4 regions of the Oerskovia sp. Root918 genome follow, and region 3 is predicted to be linked to each of the others. Evidence: riboswitches for the same ligand, from Rfam matches in the RefSeq annotation. Region 3 holds a riboswitch; each other region holds the start of a gene.

Region 1 (3,418 bases), on a different contig from region 3:
AGCGCGGGTGCACGGTGATGCCTGCGGGAGGGGTCGTCGGCCGCGCGCCGGTCGTCGTGGACGGGGGAGTCGGGTGGGTCATGTGGTCCTCCGGGAGGTGGGAGCCGAGGTAGAGGTGTGCCGTCGGGGTAGAGGGCCCCACCCCGCTACCTCGACGCGAGCCCTCTATCTCGCGGGGGTAGGGGTGGGCGAGAAGCGCAGGGGGTCGATCGCCGCGACCGCGGGCGGCAGCGGCTGGCCGGTCAGGACCGCGTCGATCGCTGCCCCCGTGACGGGGGCGAGCAGCACGCCGTTGCGGTAGTGGCCCGTGGCGAGGACCAGGCCGGGGACGGTGGTGGGCCCTAGGAACGGCAGGTTGTCGGGCGTGCCCGGGCGCACGCGCGGGGTGACCTCGACGAGGGCCAGCTCGTCGAGCCCGGGCAGCAGGGCGCGCGCGTCGCGCAGGAGCGCGAAGACGCCGCCCGCGGTCGCGCGCCGGTCGTCGGGGTGCTCCTCGCTCGTCGCGCCGACGACGACCTCGCGGTGCCCGCCGGGCCCGGGCGTACGCGGTACGACGTACACCGGACGCCCTTGCACGATCCCTCGCACCACGTGGTCGAGCGTGAACCACGCGGGGGCGTCGAGCCGCAGCGTCTGCCCCTTCACCGGACGGGTCGGGGCGCACACCTCGGGGACGTCCGCGAGCAGGTCCCCCGAGTCCGCACCCGCCGCGAGGACCACGGTCCCCGCGCGGTGCTCGACGCCCGCGTCGTCGAGCGCCCCGGTCACGGGAGAGCCGGGTCCGGACGCGCGCAGCAGCCGGACCGCCCGGCGGCGCACGACGGCGGCGCGCGGGTCCCGCGCGAGAGCCGCGGTCAGCGCGCGGTGCACCGCGCGGGGATCGACCTGATGGTCGCCCGGTGCCCAGAACGCACCGGCCACGCGCGGCCCGACGAGCGGTTCGCGCTCGCGCGCCGCCGCGACCGAGATCTCGGTCGAGTCGAGCCCCCAGGCCTCCTGGAGCGCGCGCACGCGGCGCCCGAGCGCCAGGTCGTCGCCGTCGTAGGCCAGCGTGAGCGTGCCGGTCGCGCGCAGCCCGACGTCGAGCCCCGAGTCCGCCTCGAGCTCGGCCGCGAACGCTGGCCACCGTGCCGCCGAGTCGGCGCCCAGGCGCAGCGCGGTCTCCTCGCCGAAGTCGGCCTCGGTCACGGGCGCGAGCATCCCGGCCGCGGCGTGGGTCGCGCCGTCGCCCGGGGCCGGGTCCAGGACGGTCACGCGCAGGCCAGCACGCGAGGCCCGCCAGGCCGCGGTGAGCCCCACGATGCCGCCGCCCACGACGAGGACGTCCGTGGCGCCGTCGGGCGTGGTGATCGTCGTCCGGTCGCCGGGCGCGACGCGCCTCACGGGGCCCGACGGCGCCGCGCCCCCCAGGCTCCCGTCGCGCCCCGGCGGACGCGCGGGCAGGGCGGGGTGGTCGGTGGACAGGGCTGCGCACATGCGCTCGCTCCCTTCGCTGGCATGACCCAGATCAGGTTCGACGGTCGGCTCTCGCCCTCTCAGCCCCGTGCGGGGCTCCCGTGCTTCGCGGCCACCCTACAACGCACGCCGGCCACGCTCGGGGCGTGCCCACGGGCTGCGCCGCGACCGTGTCCCGGGCGGGCCGCGCCTATCCTGGGCGCCGTGACCACTGCTCCGACCGGCGACGCCGAGCCCCGACAGCACACCTCGCCCCAGCGCACCAGCCCCACGGCTCCTGCCGGGCGGGCCCGCCCGGCGGCCGTCGAGCGCCTGCGGGCGGCCCGGCTGTACCTGTGCACCGACGCCCGCGAGGAGCGCGGCGACCTCGAGGACTTCCTGCACGCGGCGCTCGCGGGCGGGGTCGACGTGGTCCAGCTCCGCGACAAGGGGCTCGACGTCGCGCGCGAGCTCGAGCTGCAGGAGGTCGTCGCGCGCGTCGCGACCGAGCACGGGGCGCTGTGGGCGGTCAACGACCGGGCCGATGTCGCCCTCCTGACGGGAGCCCCGGTGGTGCACATGGGTCAGGGCGACCTGCCCGTGCCCGCGGTGCGGTCGCTCCTGGGTGCGGGCCCGCTGCTGGGCCGCTCGACGCACTCGCTCGCCCAGGCCACGGCCGCCGAGGCGGATCCCGAGGTCGACTACTTCTGCGTGGGACCGCTCTGGGCGACGCCGACCAAGCCGGGGCGCGACGCCGTCGGGCTCGACCTGCTGCGACAGGTCGCCGCGACGGCGCCGACCACGCCGTGGTTCGCGATCGGCGGTGTCGACGCCGCGCGGCTCGACGAGGTGCTCGACGCGGGGGCCGAGCGCATCGTCGTGGTGCGTGCGATCACGGGCGCGGCCGACCCCGAGCGGGCCGCTCGCGAGCTGCGCGGACGGCTGCCCGCCTGACGCGCGCAGTGATCCCCGTCGCACGTCGTGGACCGATGCCGGGGATCGGCGCCGAGCCAACTATCCTGGGCTGGTGACACCCACCCCCTCAGCCCCCCGGCCCGTATTGGTCGTCGACTTCGGCGCACAGTACGCCCAGCTGATCGCGCGTCGCGTGCGTGAGGCCAAGGTGTACTCGGAGATCGTCCCCCACACCTTCACCGTCGAGCAGATGCTCGCCAAGAACCCGGCAGCGATCATCCTGTCCGGTGGTCCCTCGTCCGTGTACGCGCAGGGTGCGCCCTTCGTGGACCCCGCGCTGTTCGACGCCGGCGTGCCCGTCCTGGGCATCTGCTACGGCTTCCAGGCCATGGCCAAGGCGCTCGGTGGCACGGTCGCGCAGACCGGCCTCAGCGAGTACGGCGGCACGGCCGTCGAGGTCTGCCAGGCCGGTGCGCTGCTCGCGGGCTCGCCCGACCAGCAGACCGCCTGGATGAGCCACGGCGACGCCGTCCACGCGGCCCCCGAGGGCTTCGAGGTCCTCGCGACCTCGGCCGGCTCCCCGGTCGCAGCGTTCGAGGACACCGGGCGTCGCCTCTACGGCGTGCAGTGGCACCCCGAGGTCAAGCACTCCCCGCTGGGCCAGAAGGCTCTCGAGAACTTCCTGTACCAGGGCGCGGGCCTCGCCGGCGACTGGACCCCGGGCAACGTCATCGCCGATCAGATCGCGCTCATCCGCGAGCAGGTCGGCGACGCGCGCGTCATCTGCGGCCTGTCCGGAGGCGTCGACTCCTCGGTCGCCGCGGCCCTCGTCCAGCAGGCCGTGGGCGACCAGCTCACGTGCGTGTTCGTCGACCACGGCCTGCTGCGCGCGGGCGAGGTCGAGCAGGTCGAGCGCGACTTCGTCGCGGCCACGGGCGTCAAGCTCGTCGTCATGGACGAGAAGCAGCGCTTCCTCGCCGCGCTCGCGGGCCACTCGGACCCCGAGACCAAGCGCAAGATCATCGGCCGCGAGTTCATCCGCGCGTTCGAGCAGGCGGCGCGCGACATC
Region 2 (3,418 bases), on a different contig from region 3:
TGCGCGGCGCACAGGTCCGACGACGTCGCGAACCAGTCGACGTCGTCCTGCCACACGGGCGTGGTCACTCCCGCGGGGTCGACGGCGAGGGGCCCGCCGGGCAGCGCGTCGAGCATCGCGCGCCGTCCCGCGGTGTCGGCCGCCGCCCACCCGGTGGCCTGCGACGGCGAGCCCCAGGCGATCGCGAACGCGTCGCGGGTCGTGAGGAACGGGGTGTTGAGCGACGGGTCGGCGTGCCCCAGCGTGGCCTGCGCGCGTTCGACGGCGTCACGCCCCACGGCCTGGACCAGCAGGTCGGTCGCGGTGTTGTCGCTGATCGAGATCATGAGCTCGGCCGCCTCGCGCACCGTGACCGCGGTGCCCGTGGGCGCGTCCTGGAGCTGCCCCGAGGGCAGGGACCGCACGTCGTCGGTCACGGTCAGCTCGTCGTCCCAGGTCAGCGTCCCGGCCTCGACGGCCTGCGACACCGCGCCCAGCACGTAGAGCTTGAAGATCGAGCCGAGCGGCAGCACCTCGTCCGGGTCCGAGCCGCCGGGAGCCTCCTCGACCGCCTGGCACGTCCCGTTGTCCAGGACCTGGGCCACGAGCAGCGAGCTCTGCGCGTCCACGGCGTCGAGGCGTTCGCCCAGCTCGTCCCAGCTCGCCGCGGGCTCGCGGTGCGGGTCGTCGCCCGGGCCGAAGAACAGGGTCTCGATGCGGCTGTCCGCGTCGACACCGATCTGCATCGTGAAGAACTGCCCGCTCGCCCCGACGATCGTCAGCGCGGCCTGCTTCTCGCCCGCGTCGACGACGTCGACCGAGACCGGCACCCATTCCCGGTCCGCGCGGAGCTGGTCCAGCACGGGCACGAGCTGGGCGGCGGGCACCTGGTCCAGGAACGTCCGGGCGAACCGCCGATCGAGCGTCGCGGCATCGGGGGACGCGTCCGCGTTGAGCACCTCGAGCACCCAGGCGGCCGCCTTGCCGACCGTGCCGCCCGGCAGCGCGACCGCGGTCGGGGCCACGCTCGGCGAGGGCGACACCTCGGAGCCGTTCCCGGACGACGAGCACCCGGTCAGTGCGAGCCCCACGACGAGGAGGCCTCCTACGAGGGGTGAGCGACGGCGTCGGGCGGCAGGAGAGGAGGGCATCGAGACACCCTACGGAACATCCGTGACGCGGCGGGCGCTGACCCGCCGGAGCCGCCCGACCCCGACCTCAGGACGCGCGGGCCGCGAGCCGCGTCACGACGCGCTTGGCCTCGCGCCCCGCGAAACGGCGGGCGAACACGCTCGCGGCCGCAGCGGCCGCGGCGAAGGTGACGGCGCTGATGATGCTGACCTCGGGGTCGTCCAGGTCCTTGGGGGCGTCGTGCCCCGTGGCCTTGGCCCACGCGAAGCTCACGACCTTCTGCGCGACCCAGCCCGCGGCCAGCGTCAGGGCGACGGTCGCGACCTTCTCGGTGAGGGTCTGCTCGTTCTCGGCCATGTGGACCTCCAGGTGAGGGTGAGGCGGGCGGGGCGCGCCGCGCGTCGTGAAGGTGCCCGACGGCGGAGCTCAGGTCCCACCGTAGCCGTCGCCCGGGGCGGGGCGCGCCCCGGGCGAGACCACACGCCGGACCCCTGCCTGCGCCGTCGGACCGCGGTGTAAAGTCGCAGGTGAACGACAGGGGAGCGCCGACCGCCCGGAGACAACGGGCAACAGGCGCTGAGAGTGCGGACCACCGCAGACCCTCGAACCTGATCCGGTTAGCACCGGTGGAGGAAGTCGGGCTTCTCCAGCCTCGCTCACGGGACCTCCCGTGCGCGAGGTCCCCCTCCTGTGACGTCCAAGGAGGACACATGAACACCATCAGTACCCGCCGCGGCACCGCCCGCACGATCGGCCTCGGCCTCGTCGGCGGGCTCAGCGCGCTGGCCCTCACGGCCTGTGCCGGCACGACCGACACGGGCGCGGGCGACACCTCGTCGAGCGCCGAGGCGAGCACCGTCACGCTCGTCACGCACGACTCCTTCAACGTGAGCGAGGACGTCCTCGCCGCGTTCGAGAAGGAGTCCGGGCTGACCGTCAAGCAGGTCGCTCCCGGCGACGGCGGAGCGCTCGTCAACCAGCTCATCCTGACCAAGGACGCGCCGCTCGGCGACGTCGTGTTCGGCATCGACAACTCGTTCGCGACCCGCGCGATCGACGAGGGCGTGCTCGAGCCCTACACGCCCTCGGGCCTCGCCGACTCGGCGACCCAGTACGCCGTGGGCGACGGCGAGCTCACCCCCGTGGACCTCGGCGACGTCTGCGTCAACGTCGACCACGCCTGGTTCTCGGCCGCGGGGATCCCCGAGCCCACGACGCTCGACGACCTGACCGAGCCCGCGTACAAGGACCTGCTCGTCGTGACCAACCCCGCGACCTCGTCGCCCGGGCTGTCGTTCCTGCTCGCGACCGTCGGCGCCTACGGCGAGGACGGCTGGGAGGGCTACTGGAGCAAGCTCAAGGACAACGGCGTCAAGGTCGCCGACGGGTGGTCCGACGCCTACTACGTCGACTTCTCCGGCTCCGAGGGCAAGGGCCCACGCCCCCTCGTGCTGTCCTACTCGACGTCGCCCGCGTTCACGGTCACCGAGGACGGTACCGAGACCACCACGGGCGCGCTGCTCGACACGTGCTTCCGCCAGGTCGAGTACACGGGCGTGCTGACCGGGGCCAAGAACCCCGAGGGCGCCAAGAAGCTCGTCGACTTCCTCGTGAGCGACGCGTTCCAGGCCGACATCGCCGACAACATGTACATGTACCCGGCGGACGCGGACACCGAGCTGCCCGAGGGCTGGGCCGAGTTCGCGCCCCTGTCCCCGTCGCCCTTCGAGGTCGCCCCCGCCGACATCACGGCCCACCGCGACGAGTGGATCAAGGCGTGGACGTCGACGGTGATCGGCTGAGCACGATGCCCGTGAGCCGCGGCCTGCCCGCGGCCGTGCAGCGCGGCGGGCGGGTCCTCCTGTGGGGGCTCGCCGCCGGGCTGCCGCTGCTCTTCCTCGGGGTGTTCTTCGCGTGGCCCGTCGTGACGCTCATCGCGCGCGGGTTCGTCACCCAGGACGCTGCCGGCGCCTCCTTGGACCTCTCCGGCTTCGCCGAGGTGTTCTCCGAGCCGCGGACCTGGCGGATCATCGGGCTGACGCTGTGGCAGGGCGTGCTCGGCACCGTGATCTCGGTGCTGCTCGGCGTGCCCGGCGCGTACGTGCTCTACCGGTGCCGGTTCCGGGGGCGCACGTTCCTGCGGGCGTTCGTGACGGTGCCGTTCGTGCTGCCGACCGTCGTGGTGGGAGTGGCGTTCCGCTCCCTGCTGGTCGAGGGCGGGCTGCTCGGGTTCCTGCGGCTCGACGGGACGTTCGGGGCGATCGTCCTGGCCCTCGTCTTCTTCAACTACTCGGTCGTGGTCCGGACC
Region 3 (3,418 bases):
GTCGAGCGCTGCGCGCAGGGTGGCGGCATCGGCCTCGGGGGCCGGGCCGATCGCTTCGATCCTCAGGACCGACCCGCTGAACGAGATCCCGGTGATCGTCCAGCTCTCCTGCTCGGCCCACGCCTGGGCCACAGGGGCCGCGGCGATCTTGTCCGCGTTCTGCCGCAGGACGTGCTGGCTGATGGTGCTGAGGGGAACCGCGACGAGGAGCAGGGCAGCGGCGACCGTGACGAGGCTCGCGCCTCGCAGGGGGCCGACGAACCGCTCGGTCTCGCCCGCGGCCGTGCGGACCTGGAAGAGCAGGAAGACGATCGTGCCGGTCGCGATGATCGCCGCGACGTTGGTCGCGAACAGCAGCAGCGCCCCCAAGGCCTGGTTCGGGGCCCCGGACTCGAGCGTGAGGCCGACGACCGCGAGCGGCGGGACGAGAGAGATCGCGATGGCGACGCCCGGCAGGGCGTCCGACACGTCGGCGCGCACCAGGGCGAACGCACCGACGGCCCCGGTCGCGAGCGCCGCGAGCAGGTCGATGAGCTGGGGCGTCACGCGGCCTGCGACCTGGCTGTTGGTCGCCGCGACGATCTCGATCGGGACGAACAGCCCGACGACGTACCCGGTCGCGACCACCCCCGCGGCGCCCGCGACGACCAGGAGCGCCGACGAGGTCAGGTTCCTGTGGTCGTTGAGGACGATCGCGAGCGCGGTCCCGACGATGGGCGTCATGAGGGGCGCGACGATCATGGCGCCGATCACGGTGGCCGTGCTGTCGGCTGCGACGCCCGCCGACGCGATGATCGCGGCGAGGATCAGCAGGGTCCAGAACGTGGCCTGACGTGACCGGGAGGACGGCCCCTCGCTGATGAACAGCGCGGACGTCATCCGCTGGACGTCGGCCGTGGTGACGCGCATGCTGCCTCCCGGGGCGTCTGAGTGTCCCCAGCATCACAGGGGGTCGGCGCTCGCGCTCGGTGTACCGGTGCGGACACGGCCCACGCGCTGCCAGGTCTTCAGGGACTTGCGTGCCGCGCTCGCGACCGTGCTGCCGTTCGCGATGGCCACGGTCTCCTCCGCAGGGTCTGCTGCGACGTGGAGCAGCCGCTCGTGGACACGCTCGCTCCCGGTTCTCCCGAGGGCACGGACCGCCCAGTACCGGGTGTGGACGTCCGGTGCGCACGCCTGGTCGAGGAGCCAGACCGACTGGTCGGGGTCGATCGAGCCCAGGGCGTTCGCCACGTACCCCAGGAGCGGGAACCGGTGCTCGACGAGCTCGCGGCGCAGCGCGTCGACGGCGTCGGCACCCCCGAGACCGGCCAGCGCTCCGGCCGCGGCCTCCCGCACGACGTGCTCGGGGTCGCCGAGCCGGGCGACGAGGTGCGGCACTGCCTCGTGCGCGTCCAGGTCACCGAGCACCTCGCAGCCGACACTCCGCTCGGAGGTGACGGGGGAGCCGAGCAGGGCGAGGGCGTAGGGGACGGCTCCCCGGAATCCCGCCCGAGCGCAGGCTGCCGTGAGGTACCAGGTGGCCGACACCCCGGACTCGAGGGCGCGCATCATCGCCGGTTCGAGCGATGGGTCCGCGAAGGCGTAGAGGCGGTTGAGAGTCCGCTCGAACGTGCCGATCGGGTATCGCTCGACGTGCAGCACGACGTCGCGCAGGGCGTCGACGGCGCCCTGGTCGTCGTTCATGGCTCGCTCGGCGGCGTCGTCGACCGCGTCCTCGTGGACCTCGGGGTCCGGGTCGAGGAGCCCGGCGACCAGGTCGTCGGTCATCGCGAGGCCGAGGGGCGCGAGCGACGCCGGCGAGCGGGAGCGGAGCGAACCATGCGGTGAGCATAGAGGCGGGCGACGCCTCAGGTGCCGCCACCAGGCGGACCGCCGCCGGCAGGACGCCCCTCGCCCGCTAGAGTTCCCTGCAATGACACGGGGTGCCCGCTCCCACGAGCCGGGCTGAGAACACACCCGTCGAACCTGATCTAGCTAGCACTAGCGAAGGGATGTCGGCAATGTCGCTTGCTGCCACCGCACCTGTCCTGCCCACCCCCACCCCCGCACCTGCGCCGGGGACCCGGGGTGCGACCGAGCACGGCGTGTCGCCGGGGGCCGAGGCCTCCCGCCCCCGCGTCCTGTCCATCGCGGGCACCGACCCGACGGGAGGTGCCGGGATCCAGGCCGACCTCAAGGCGTTCGCGGCGCACGGCGCGTACGGCATGGCGGTCACGACCGCCCTGGTCGCGCAGAACACGCACGGCGTCCGCACGGTCCACGTCCCGGGTGCGGACTTCCTCACCGAGCAGCTCGACGCGGTCTCGGACGACGTCACGATCGACGCGGTCAAGATCGGCATGGTCGCCGACGAGCCGAACGCACGCGCGATCGCCGCGTGGCTTCGTCGTGTGCAGCCGCCGTTCGTCGTGCTCGACCCCGTCATGGTTGCCACGAGCGGCCACCGCCTCCTCGACGAGGAGGCCGAGCAGGCTGTGCGCGAGCTGGTCGCGCTCGCCGACCTCGTGACCCCCAACCTCCCCGAGCTCGCCGTCCTCGTCGGCGAGCAGGCCGCGACCACCTGGCCCGACGCCCTCGCCCAGGCGAGGCGCCTGCACGCGGCGAGCGGCGCCGTCGTGCTCCTGAAGGGTGGTCACCTCACCGGGGAGGAGTCGCCCGACGCCCTGGTGGGCGCGCGCGGGCCCGACGACGTCACGACCTTCGCGGCGGCCCGCATCGACACCGTGCACACCCACGGGACCGGGTGCTCGCTGTCGGCGGCGGTCGCCGCCCTGCGTCCCCGACGGGACGGCTGGGAGAGCGCGACGCGCGACGCGAAGACCTGGTTGACCGGCGCGCTGCGGGCCGGGGGAGCGTTGGCGGTGGGCACGGGCCGCGGACCCGTCGACCACCTGGCGCACCTGCCCACGCTGGGCAGGCAGGTGTTCTCCGAGGAGGCCTGGGAGCGGATCGAGGGGTGGCGCGAGGCCGTCGAGAGCATGGGGTTCGTGCGGGCGCTCGCGGACGGGAGCCTCGCCGCCGAGGACTTCGGGTTCTACCTCGCGCAGGACGCCGCGTACCTCGCCGAGTACTCGCGCGTGCTGTCGCGGGCGAGCCAGCTCGCGCCGACGCCCGAGGCCCGGCAGTTCTTCGCGGGGGCGGCAGTCGAGTCGCTCGAGGTCGAGCAGGCGCTGCACCGTGACTGGTTGGGCGAGCACGTCGGGATGGACCGGGGGGCGGTCGAGAGCGTCGACCCCTCTCCCGTGACCGCCGCCTACACCAACCACCTGCACGCGGCGTCGAACGGGTCGTACGCGGAGACCGTCGCGGCGCTGCTGCCGTGCTACTGGCTGTACTCGTACATCGGCGACGTCCTGGTGCGCCGGGCGGGGGACCTCGACGGGCATCCTTACGCGCGCTGGATCTCGCTCTACGG
Region 4 (3,418 bases), on a different contig from region 3:
ACGACGGCGCTGCCCTCAACGTCGGTGCGCCCCCGGACACGTCGAGCCTGCCCGCCAGCCTCGGCTTCGACGCCCCCACCCTGCCCGACGACGGAGCGCACCCCCGCGCGGAGGTGAGCGGCGCCGTCGGGCACGGCGGGGAACCTGCACGGGCCGGACGGACTCGCACGATGCGGGCCGCGTCCGTGGTGTCCGAGGCGTGGCGCAGTGTCGCGACCGGCACGACCCGCGCGACCCTGTTCGCGGCGGTGCTCGTGGTGGTCGTCGGCGCGCTGGCCGCGGTCGACGTGCGGGCGATCGTCGGCGTTATCGAGGGAGCCCGCGAGTACCGTGACGCGGGCGCGAGCGTGCAGATCCTCGAGGCTACCGGGCAGGTCGACGGGGCACGCTGCGAGGCCCTCGCCAGGGTCGACGGCGTCAACGCGGCCGGCGCCCTGCGGACCGGGGAACCGCTGCGGGCGCTCAACCTCCCCTCGAGCGAGCTCACCGGCCTCGAAGCAACCCCTGGGCTGCTCGGCGCGCTCGACCGCGGACGGGTCGCCGGGGCGGGCCTGTGGCTGTCCGCGGACCTGGCCGAGGCGCTCGGCGCGGTCCCCGGTGACTCGATCGCGACGACCACCGGGCCCGCGCGGCTCGGCGCGGTCTACCCGTACCCCGACGACGGACGCGACCGCGCCCTGGGCTACGCAGCCGTCGCTCCCGTACCCGCCACGGGGCTGTTCGACTCGTGCTGGGTCGAGATCTGGCCCGTCGACCCCGAGACCGCGACGCTCCTGCGCACGACTGTCGTCGCCGACCCGTCCTCCGAGGTGCAACCCACCCAGAAGCAGCTCAACGGCCGGCTCGGTGCGACCTACGACGCGAGCGCCGAGTTCTCCGGCCGCCTGACCGAGCCCACCCCGATCGCCACGGCCGCCCTGGGCCTGGCCCTGGGATACGTCGCGATACGGCTGCGCCGCCTCGAGCTCGCCGCGGCCCTGCACGCCCGGGTCCCGCGTGCCGCCCTGACCTGGCAGATGCTCCTCGAGACCGCCGCCTGGACCGGTGCCGGGATCGTCGTGACCGTCCCCGCGCTGTGGTGGCTCGCGGGAGCCGGAGGTGACGGGCTCGCCACCGACCAGGTGAGCACCTGGATCATCGGCATGCGGACCGTCCTCGCCGGAGCAGGAGCGGTGCTCGTCGGGGCCGTGGCCGGGGCGCTCACGACCCGCGAGAAGCACCTCTTCAAGTACTTCAAGGAGAGGTGAGTACAGAGAGCTGCAAGATTCGTGAGGGGCCGGGACGGTGGGCTCGGGTGTGAGGAACAGCCGTAGAGTCGCCCACGCGTTCCAAGGTGAGGAACGACACTTGCTCGAGCGCGCGAGCAGGAATGTCATGGAAGAACCCCGCGACCGGCAGCGGTGCAACGGTCTATGGCGGGTGGGCATCTGCAAGGAGCATTTCTCAGACCGGCACGATCACGACCTCGTTGATCACCTACCGCTACCTCGACGTGGTTCACTGAGCGAACCCGATCTGTTCTGGCCAGGCCGACCTTGCGATGCAGGTCGGCCTGGCTGGCGTCGCCACTGGCCTGCTGAGTGTGCTGGTGGTTGGCTGTTCGGCGGCGCCTGTTGCCGACGAGGGTCAGTGGGTACCGGATGTCCTCGCGCTCGGGCAGGCGACGGACGTCGACTTGGTGAGGACGATCGCCGAGGACGGACAGATCACCGAGGTCGCTGCTCGAGCAGTGAGGCCGTGAGCGCCGAACGCGGGACAGGTGCGCCGACGCCCGGCGCCGTGCGCTACGGTGACGACCGCACGACCCAGCACCACCGCACCACCAGCACGACCCACAACTCCACACACCCACGGGAGCTCGCAGCAGCGAGCTGAGAGGGCGGCTCAGCGCCGCCGACCGTTCGAACCTGTTCGGATCATGCCGACGTAGGGAGAGAGCCATGAGCTCTGAGACCGCTGTGCCCACAACCACCGGGCCCGCCGCCGCTGCACCAGCTGCACCCACCGTGCCCGCCGCGACCACCGGGTCGTCCGCGCACACCATCACGACCGGACCCATCGCGGGGTCCGCCAAGGTCCACCACCCGGTCCCGGGCGCGGAGCACCTGCGCGTCCCCGAGCGCCGCGTGCTCCTGAGCAACGGCGAGCACCTGGACCTGTACGACACCTCTGGCCCCTACACCGAGTCGGACGACCCCGCGGCGTTCGACCTCGCGGGCGGCCTGCCCGCCCTGCGGGCGTCCTGGCTCCGGCCCGACGCCGTCCCCACCGAGCGCGGCACGGGCGGCGCCCGGACGCAGCTCGCCTGGGCGCGCGCCGGGGTCGTGACCGACGAGATGCGCTTCGTCGCTGCCCGCGAGGGCGTCGACGTCGAGCTCGTGCGCGACGAGGTCGCGCGTGGCCGGGCGGTGATCCCGGCCAACCGTCGGCACCCCGAGATCGAGCCCATGATCATCGGCAAGGCGTTCGGCGTGAAGATCAACGCGAACATCGGGAACTCGGCCGTGACCTCCTCGATCGAGGAGGAGGTCGAGAAGATGGTGTGGGCCGCGCGCTGGGGCGCCGACACCCTCATGGACCTCTCGACGGGCAAGGACATCCACGAGACCCGCGAGTGGGTGCTGCGCAACTCCCCGATCCCCGTGGGGACGGTGCCGCTCTACCAGGCGCTCGAGAAGGTCAAGGGGGACCCCGCGAAGCTCACGTGGGAGATCTACCGCGACACCGTGATCGAGCAGGCCGAGCAGGGCGTCGACTACATGACCGTGCACGCGGGCGTCCTGCTGCGCTACGTCCCGCTGACCGCGCGCCGTGTCACGGGCATCGTGTCCCGCGGCGGCTCGATCATGGCCGCGTGGTGCCTCGCGCACCACCAGGAGTCGTTCCTGTACACGCACTTCGCGGAGCTGTGCGAGATCCTGCGCGACTACGACGTCACGTTCTCGCTCGGCGACGGCCTGCGACCGGGGTCCATCGCGGACGCCAACGACGCGGCCCAGTTCGCTGAGCTGCGAACGCTGGGTGAGCTGACCAAGGTCGCGAAGTCCTACGGCGTGCAGGTCATGATCGAGGGCCCGGGGCACGTCCCCATGCACAAGATCGTCGAGAACGTGCGCCTCGAGGAGGAGCTGTGCGAGGAGGCGCCGTTCTACACGCTCGGCCCGCTCGCGACCGACATCGCGCCCGCCTACGACCACATCACGTCCGCGATCGGGGCCGCGATCATCGCCCAGGCCGGGACTGCGATGCTCTGCTACGTCACGCCCAAGGAGCACCTGGGGCTGCCCGACCGTGACGACGTCAAGACGGGGGTCATCACGTACAAGATCGCGGCGCACTCCGCCGACCTGGCCAAGGGGCACCCGCGTGCGCAGCTGCGGGACGACGCGCTGTCCCGTGCCCGGTTCGAGTTCCGCTG

The links. Region 3 has a riboswitch for thiamine pyrophosphate ahead of thiD (bifunctional hydroxymethylpyrimidine kinase/phosphomethylpyrimidine kinase). Riboswitches for the same ligand answer to the same signal wherever they lie in the genome.
Region 1: linked by a shared signal. The riboswitch ahead of thiO (glycine oxidase ThiO) and the one ahead of thiD (bifunctional hydroxymethylpyrimidine kinase/phosphomethylpyrimidine kinase) in region 3 are both predicted to bind thiamine pyrophosphate.
Region 2: linked by a shared signal. The riboswitch ahead of ASE27_RS01005 (thiamine ABC transporter substrate binding subunit) and the one ahead of thiD (bifunctional hydroxymethylpyrimidine kinase/phosphomethylpyrimidine kinase) in region 3 are both predicted to bind thiamine pyrophosphate.
Region 4: linked by a shared signal. The riboswitch ahead of thiC (phosphomethylpyrimidine synthase ThiC) and the one ahead of thiD (bifunctional hydroxymethylpyrimidine kinase/phosphomethylpyrimidine kinase) in region 3 are both predicted to bind thiamine pyrophosphate.

Annotation. Positions count from the first base shown of each region.
Region 1 is NZ_LMJG01000016.1:134,327-137,744, forward strand. Features, by position in the region: gene thiS (sulfur carrier protein ThiS) at 1-82, opposite strand, end outside; gene thiO (glycine oxidase ThiO) at 166-1,476, opposite strand; TPP riboswitch at 1,483-1,560, opposite strand; gene thiE (thiamine phosphate synthase) at 1,768-2,388, shown strand; gene guaA (glutamine-hydrolyzing GMP synthase) at 2,462-3,418, shown strand, end outside.
Region 2 is NZ_LMJG01000001.1:225,686-229,103, forward strand. Features, by position in the region: gene ASE27_RS00995 (serine hydrolase) at 1-1,130, opposite strand, end outside; gene ASE27_RS01000 (DUF4235 domain-containing protein) at 1,198-1,467, opposite strand; TPP riboswitch at 1,637-1,762, shown strand; gene ASE27_RS01005 (thiamine ABC transporter substrate binding subunit) at 1,821-2,912, shown strand; gene ASE27_RS01010 (iron ABC transporter permease) at 2,918-3,418, shown strand, end outside.
Region 3 is NZ_LMJG01000011.1:388,485-391,902, forward strand. Features, by position in the region: gene ASE27_RS09375 (DUF389 domain-containing protein) at 1-909, opposite strand, end outside; gene ASE27_RS09380 (HEAT repeat domain-containing protein) at 943-1,770, opposite strand; TPP riboswitch at 1,912-2,012, shown strand; gene thiD (bifunctional hydroxymethylpyrimidine kinase/phosphomethylpyrimidine kinase) at 2,004-3,418, shown strand, end outside.
Region 4 is NZ_LMJG01000015.1:154,178-157,595, reverse strand. Features, by position in the region: gene ASE27_RS15940 (hypothetical protein) at 1-1,247, shown strand, start outside; TPP riboswitch at 1,841-1,950, shown strand; gene thiC (phosphomethylpyrimidine synthase ThiC) at 1,941-3,418, shown strand, end outside.